Regions from separate parts of the Bradyrhizobium sp. USDA 3262 genome, predicted to be linked through region 1. Evidence: riboswitches for the same ligand, from Rfam matches in the RefSeq annotation. Region 1 holds a riboswitch; the other holds the start of a gene.
What was found. A riboswitch is a leader RNA that binds a small molecule or an ion and turns the genes downstream of it on or off. The one in region 1 is predicted to bind cobalamin.
Positions count from the first base shown of each region.

Region 2: linked by a shared signal. The riboswitch ahead of ACVWYP_RS07845 (TonB-dependent receptor) and the one ahead of metE (5-methyltetrahydropteroyltriglutamate--homocysteine S-methyltransferase) in region 1 are both predicted to bind cobalamin.

Region 1 covers NZ_JBSSCT010000001.1:3,372,497-3,376,549, reverse strand. Annotated here, with positions in the region: gene metE (5-methyltetrahydropteroyltriglutamate--homocysteine S-methyltransferase) at 587-2,932, opposite strand; cobalamin riboswitch at 3,035-3,237, opposite strand.
Region 2 covers NZ_JBSSCT010000001.1:1,709,342-1,713,394, forward strand. Annotated here, with positions in the region: gene ACVWYP_RS07845 (TonB-dependent receptor) at 1-2,054, opposite strand, end outside; cobalamin riboswitch at 2,218-2,415, opposite strand; gene ACVWYP_RS07850 (FecCD family ABC transporter permease) at 2,528-3,571, shown strand; gene ACVWYP_RS07855 (ABC transporter ATP-binding protein) at 3,568-4,053, shown strand, end outside.

The DNA.
Region 1 (4,053 bases):
TCGTCGAGCCGCACAAGATTTCCAACAGAGGTTGGTATAAAAACTTGACTAGACCAATGACTAGCTGAAGCGGGATCAATAGCAAGCCGCAGATTGCATTGGTCACCACGATAAGATCCTTGCTGTGCGCGTTATCGTATGGTCCCGTTGATCGAGCCCATCGTTTCCGGCAGAAAAGCGTACCAACGTGCGCTTGGTGCCCGTCCATGATCGCCCGGCACGACCGCCCCACATTTCTCGGCCCTGCAGAGCGTTGCGAAACTACTCATAAGTGACAAACCTTGGTGTAGATTTCAAATCTAGGCTATATCGGCCGCATACCAGGGCATGATTGAGCTACGCTGAGCTTGCGCCTTAACTGGGGTCAGATTTCGGCGGATGTCCCCGCCGTAATCGAACCATCGGCGCCCTCCTTCCGCCGATGGAAGTCAGCACGTTGCCTAGCAGCGTCGCTCCTCCCGGACACACTTCCGCCCGGCCGCTAAAGGCGGCCGGGCCTTTTTCTGCTCACCAATGCCTCCCACAATTATCGAGCCCGCAAATCGTTGACAGGCGACCGGCCTTCTCGACGAAAGACCAGACCAGGTCAACGGTCGGCTGGAGTGGATGCAGCGCGTAGTTCGCGGGCGGCGGAGACCATGTTCACCAGCGCCGGGCGAACCTCCTCCCATTTGCGCGTCTTCAGACCGCAATCCGGATTGATCCAAAGTTGCGAATCCTGCAGCCGCTTTCGAGCCAAAGCCACGAGCTCTTTCATCTCGCTCGACTCGGGCACGCGCGGAGAATGGATATCGTACACACCCGGCCCGATTTGATTTGGATATTTGTAGTTCCGAAACGCGTCGAGCAGCTCCATTTTCGACCGCGAAGTCTCGATCGAGATGACATCCGCGTCCATTGCAGCAATCGCATCGATGATGTCGTTGAATTCCGAGTAGCACATGTGGGTATGGATCTGGGTTTGATCGGCGACGCCCGATGAGCAGATGCGGAAGCAATCCCCGGCCCACTCGAGATAAGCCGTCCACTCCGATCGGCGCGGCGGCAATCCTTCGCGCAGCGCAGCCTCGTCGATCTGGATCATGGCTGCACCAGCATTTTCGAGATCGCCGACTTCGTCTCGGATCGCGAGCGCAATTTGACGACAGACCTCGGCTCGGGGAATATCATCGCGAACAAACGACCAGTTCAAGATCGTCACTGGTCCGGTCAACATCGCCTTCATCGGCTTCTTGGTTAGCGATTGCGCGTACCGCCACCACCCCACGGTGATCGGCTTCGGCCGTGAGACATCGCCAAACAAGATCGGCGGCCGGACACAGCGCGAGCCATAGGATTGTACCCAGCCATTTTTGGTAAATGCGAAGCCGGCGAGTTGTTCGCCGAAGTACTGCACCATGTCATTGCGCTCAAACTCGCCGTGCACAAGCACGTCGAGGCCAATGTCCTCCTGCCAACGTACGGCACGCGCAGTCTCTTCCTTGAGGAACTCGTCGTATTGTCCGTCGTTCATCGTGCCTCGCGCGTGCGCTGCGCGGGCATTACGAACCTCTGCAGTCTGCGGAAACGATCCGATCGTCGTTGTCGGAAACGCCGGTAGTTTGAAGCGCTTGCGCTGGATCTCGGCACGGCTGGCAAATGGACTGGCGCGCCGGCGCGTGGCCTGGTTGATCGCTCTCATCCGGATGGCGACATCGGCATCTCGGATCTTTGGCGAAGTCCCACGATCGGTGGTGACGCGCTCCGACTGCGCAAGAGCGCCAGCAACATCCTGATCGCCTGCAAGAGCGCGCGCCAAGGTCGCAAGCTCGCGAATCTTCTGAACGGAGAATGCTAGCCAACCCTTGATGTCTGAAGCGAGCTCCGTCTCGAGTTCAACATCGACCGGCACGTGAAGCAGCGAACAGGATGGAGCGATTTGTATGCGATCTTTGCCCAGCTTCGCGATAGCGGGATCGAGCCGTTGGCGCAGTGCCGACAAATTCGTCCGCCACACATTGCGGCCGTCTATCGCGCCGAGTGACACGACGAGATCACTTCGCTTGGCGGTAATGATCTGGTCCAATAACGCTGGCGCCCGAACCAGGTCGACGTGCAGCCCGGCGACAGGTAGGCGCAAGGCGGTGGGAAGATTGTCGCCGAGGCCACCGAAATAGCTGGCGACCATGATCTTGATGGCCGGCCCTTCCTTGGCGAGCCGGTCATAGGCATGTAGCAAGGATTGTCTTGATTCCTCATCCAGATCAAGAACCAAGCAGGGCTCGTCGAACTGAACCCAATTTGCCCCGCGTTTGGCCAATTCCTGCAGAACCTCGATATAGACCTGTATCAGGTCATCCAGGAGTGACAGTGGCTGGAACGCAGGATCAGCACTCTTGCCTAGCTTTAGGAATGTGACCGGGCCGATCAGGACAGGGCGAGTCTGAAAGCCAAGGGCCTTGGCTTCCTCATACTCGTCGATAGGCTTGCGAGAGGACAGCCTGAAAGTCTGTCCGCGATGAAATTCCGGGACCATGTAATGGTAGTTGGTGTCGAACCACTTGGTCATCTCCTGCGCGGGTGCGCCATCGCCGCGAGATCCGTGGCCGCAACTCGCACCCCGGCCGTCGTATTGTGAACCGCGTGCCATGGCGAAATACGTCTTGAGGGAAACGGGCTCGGCTTTCGAGGCGTAGACTTCCGGGATGGCGCCGACCATGACACTGGTGTCGAGCACCTGATCGTACAACGAGAAGTCGTTCGACGGAATCACGGTGACACCGAGGGACTTCTGGCGCGCCCAGTTCGCGGCACGTAGGCCGGCTGCGTCCTCAAGCAACTGCTGTTCACTAATTCTTCCGGCCCAATAGCCTTCGAGTGCGACTTTGAGCTCGCGTCTTGGACCGATGCGCGGCGTTCCGAGCGTGGCAACCGGAAGGGAGAGAAGAGACATAGCGCTAACCCCATGTTGGGGGCAAAGGCCATGGCGGACGCAGGCAGGAGAAGTCGCCCGAGCGACGGCTGCTTGGCGCACCACCGGGACACCCCGCCCGTGGATGAATATTTTGTCGGGGCAGGTCTCCTGGCTCGCGGGTCATTGCCGCCGTCCGGCCTTCCCGAAGCCGCGCGGGCTTCAGTGACTTTGTTGGACAGTGGCTCACCGCTCACAGTTGCGGGGGCAGCGCCGGCATTGGCACCGGCTTCCCTCTTAGCTCCGGATCAAACGGAAACCGGAGAACCTCGACGACTTGGATTATCGGCAAGAGAACTCGGCCGTCAACCTCTCAAATTGGTGCTGCGACCTCTCTTACGCGAATGCTCCTCCGAGGCCACGCTTGATCGCGACGTAGAAGCCATCTCCAGTCATAGGATATCGGAATGACCATCTCGGAGACGCATTGGCGTCGGGCGGCGGGTCAGATCTGTGCACGAGACGAATGCGCCCAGCACGAAGAAGCTCACGGCGCCGCGCAAGACGCTTGTCATGCGGCCCGGCTTTTGAACGATTCATCGAGCACGCTTCGATGCGCCCTCCCTTCTCCATTAATAACCATGGATCAGTGGCGAATACGCGCAAGAGGTATTCGCTTAATCCAGCAGCGTGCTCAGCGGACGTGTCGATGTGCGACCAGCCAATCCTGGTAGGCGTCACGCCGACGTTTTGGTGATACTGGCCAAAGCAAGCATATTGAATCACCACAACCAAAAGAGACCCTCGCAATGAAAATGGCTGTTTGGAGCGCCCTCGGCGTCTTTGCTGCTGCCGTCTTTACTGTCGGTCTGTTCGGCTGGATGGCAAGGCCTTTTATGAGCCGCCCCGTCAGACAGATGCTCTCGGAAGTGTTGAGTAGTTCGAGCCGAAGCTAGCAAGACCTGAGGCTTCCCTCTTGCCGGTCGACACGGCTGCGTGGAAGCGCAGCTCCTTGAATGTTGACTGCAATGACGAGCAGGTAGACGACGGCCCCTAACGTTGCGCGAGCGGAGAATGCCACGTCTCGTCCCCTGCTTGATCCGTGAAGTTCCTTAACATCGATTCCAAATCGCCCGCCGCTGAAGGGCGGCTCCGCGTTGGTG
Region 2 (4,053 bases), 1.7 Mb from region 1:
CTCAGCTTGATGTCGGCGGTGGCGTTGCCGGGAATCCGGCTCTGGGTGTTGGCCTGGTCGTTGTCCATGATGCGCGCGCTCCAGGCCCGCACCGTGGCGTCGAACACCAGATAGTTCTGCCAGATATTCCAGGTGACGCCGAGATTGCCGGTGTAGCGCGACACCAGCGGCACGTCGTTGCCGGCCCAGATGCCTTCGCGGAACACCGCGCGGGTGATCGCCATGCCGGCGCGCAGGGTGACGCTGTCGCTGACCTTGAGCGCCGCGCTGGTCTCCGAGCCATAGCGGCGGGTGGGGTCGAGGTTGGTGTTGAAGAACAGCACCGGGTTGAAATGGATCTCGTTCTCGAGATCCATCAGATAGACACTGGTCTGGACCTGGAAGCGGTTGGTCCTGACGCGAAAGCCGCCCTCGACATCCTGCGAGGTCTGGGTCTTGAGCTGGAAGGTCTGCGGGATCGGGGCGAAGGTCAGCGGGTCGAATGACGGACCCGACGCGACGCGTTCGTCGACATCAGGCGTGCGGAATGCGCGTGCCGCGCGGCCGAACACCGAGAAAGTGTCGGTCAGGCGATGCTCGACGCCGACATGCAGCGCGTATTGCGTCTCGTTGCTGTCGAGCGGTGCCGCCTGCGCGTCGAACGCGAACGGCGCGTTCGGGTCGTAGCGATCGCGCGCCGAGACGCTGGTGTTTTGCACACGCGCGCCGTAGGAGAAGTCGGTCGTCGGCAGCACGCCGATCGTGTGCTGCCAGTAGCCGGCCACGGACTGCTGCTCGATATTGTAGATGTGGAACGGGTCGACGCCCTGATAGGCGCCGCGCGCCTCGCGGAAGGTCGAATCGTAATAGTCGATGCCGGTCAGGATCGTCGACGGCATCCCCAGCATCACATTCTTGACGCTGAGCCGCGGCGTGAGCGACCAGGTCTGCAGCGCGGCGTCATTGTAGGTCGAAGCGAAGCTGATGGTCGGCACCTTGCCGAAGAAGCCGCTCTGCGTCTCGCGCTGCCGCCAGCCGCCGTCGACGATCAGGTCGACGCCGTTGATCAGCGTCTTGGTGAAGCCGGCGGTGACGCTGGCGGTTTGCTGGTTGGCATAGTCGAAGGGCGTCGCGGCGCCGCGGCGATCGGTGAGCAACTCGTTGACGCCGATCGACGGATCGACCAGCCGTCCGCCGGGCAGGCCGAGCTTCTGGTCGCTGCCGGTGACGGTGAGGAAGGCGGTGAGATCAGGCGTGGTGTAGTTGATGTTGCCGACGGCGTTGCGCTGGTCGAGCGCATTGTTGACGCGGTAGCCGTCGGACTTGATGCCGTTGCCGTAGAACGAGGTGGACCACGGTCCGGAATTGAGCGCCGCGGAGACCGTGGCCATGCGGGTGTTGAACGAGCCGTATCCGCCCTCGGCCCGCATCGTCGTCGGCGGGCTGCCGACACCGGTCTTGGTGATGATGTTGACCACGCCGCCCACCGCGTTGTCGCCGTAGAGCACCGCGCCGCTGTTGCCGCGCGTGACCTCGATGCGCTCGATGGAATCGAGCGGGATCGTGGTGAGGTCGAAGCCGGCCTTGTCGACGTCGTTGAGGCGGCGGCCGTTGAGCAGGAAGAGGGTATTGTCGGTCGCGAATGCGCCGAAGCCGCGCAGGTCGACCGACGTCTTGGCGCCGTTCGGTCCGCCATAGGGCGTTTGCAACTGCACGCCCGGCACCTGCGCAAGAATCTCCGGTAGCGACTGCACCGGCGAATGCGCGATGTCGTCGGCGGTGATCACGGCCGAGGAGGAGCCGACAATGCCGGCGAACTGGCGGCCGCCACCGGTGCCACCCGTTCCGGTGGCCACGCCGGTCGCTGTCGTGCCCGATCCGCTGCCGCTGCCCGTATTATTACTCTGCGTGGTGCCCGGCGCCGGGCGGCGCGGCACCGGCGCTTCGTCTGCGGCCGGCCTGGCGCGCGTGACGTTCTGGTCGCCCGGCTTGGTGACTTCGATCGCCGGCAACTGATCGGGAGCGGGTGCCTGCTGCGCCCGCGCGGCGGAGCCAAGGATTGCAGGTGCGATCATCGTCGACGCAAGCAGATGCACGCGGTGCCGCCGATGGAAAGGGAAGGGGAACATAAGCGAGGCCTCGGCAACGTCAGTGGCACGTCACCGCGAACCAGTCTCACCATCGTGCTCACGGCATCAGGTGAAGCTCATGCCTGTACTCCCCGACCGGCATCCTCGCGTGTGACCACGGCTGACGGCAGGTCTCCTGGCTCGCGGGTCGTTACCCTTCGTCGCCTTCCCAGGACCGAGATTCCCAGTGGCCTGTGACGAAGGATTCACCGCATACAGTTGCGGGGGCAGCCGCGGCGTTGGGGAAGTTTCCCCGCACCGCATTCCCTTTTCATCTCATGAAAGAACCGTCATGTTCATCTAGGGTTCGGCCGGGCAGCAAAGTCAATCCGGCGGAAGTCGGGCGGCGGCCGGGCGGCCACGGTTTTTGTCGAGTGTCGCTTGTCTGCCACGGCGATCGCTGTAAGAGCATGGATCCGATGAGCGTGCAGGATTTTGCCTTGGCGGCCGAGGTCGCGGCGCGGCGCCGGTGGGGCGCCACCGCGGCGCTGCTCGCGCTCGTGGTCCTGCTGCTGGTGATCTCGCTCGGCATCGGGCCGGTGCGGCTATCGCCGCTTGCGGTGATCGAGGCGCTGTTCGGCGGCGGCAGCGATGTGGCGCAGGTGATCGTGCGCGAGATCCGCCTGCCGCGCACCATCCTGGCATTCGCGATCGGCGGTATTCTCGGGCTGTCAGGCGCGGCGCTGCAAGGGCTGCTGCGCAATCCGCTGGCCTCACCGTCGCTGTTCGGCGCGCCGCAATCGGCGGCCTTCGGCGCGGTGCTGGTGATCGCGCTGGGCCTCGCCGATGTGCGCTCCTATGCGCTGCCGGTGGTGGCGATCATCGCCGCCTTCGGCTCGGTGTTCGCGCTGCTTGCGATCGCTGGCCGCAATGCCGGGCTCTTGATCCTGATCCTGGCCGGGCTCGCGATCTCGAGCTTTGCGGGTGCTGCGACCGCGTTGGTGATGAACCTCTCGAGCAATCCCTTCGTGGTGCTGGAGATCGCGTTCTGGCTGCTCGGCTCGCTGGAGGACCGCAGCTTCCAGCACGTGGCGCTGGCACTGCCCTTCATCGTCGCGGGCGCCGCCATCCTGCTCAGCCAGGCGAGCGCCTTCCGCGCGCTGACGCTTGGCGAGGAGGCGGCGCAGAGCCTCGGCGTCGATGTCGGACGGTTGCGGCTACTCGTCATCACGGGCGTGGCGCTCGGCGTCGGCGGCGCGGTCGCGGTCACCGGCACGATCGGCTTCATCGGCCTCGTCGCGCCGCATCTGATGCGTCCGCTGATCGGTCACGATCCGGCGCGGCTCTTGGTGCCGAGCGCGCTCACCGGTTCGGCGCTGCTGCTCGCCGCCGATATCGCGGTACGTATCATCCCCTCGACATCGGACATCAAGGTCGGCGTGCTGACCTCGATCATCGGCGTGCCGTTCTTCCTTTACCTCATCATGCGCGAACGCCGCGCGCTCGGCGGAGGTGTGGCATGACGCTGCTCTCCGCCGCCGCGCTCAATGCCTCGCTCGGCAGCCGCAAGGTGCTGCACGATGTCTCGCTGTCGTTGCCATCGGGCCATCTGGTCGCGCTGGTCGGGCCGAACGGCGCCGGCAAGACCACGCTGTTGCGTGCACTGGCCGGGCTGATTCCCTCCGACGGCGAGATCCGGATCGGCGGCGATCCGCTGGCGTCGCTGCCGCTGCGCGAGCGTGCGAAGCGCTTTGCCTATCTGCCGCAGGGGCACATGGTGCACTGGCCGCTGCCGGCGCGCGACATCGTCGCGCTCGGCCGCTACCCGCACGGCGCGACCGATCCGGCGCGGCTGTCGCCGACGGATATGGACGCGGTGCTGCGGGCGATGCAGGCGGTCGACGTCACTGAATTCAGCGATCGCCGCGTCACCGAACTCTCCGGCGGCGAGCGCAGCCGCGTCGCGCTGGCCCGGGTGCTCGCGGTGGAGGCGCCGGTGATCCTC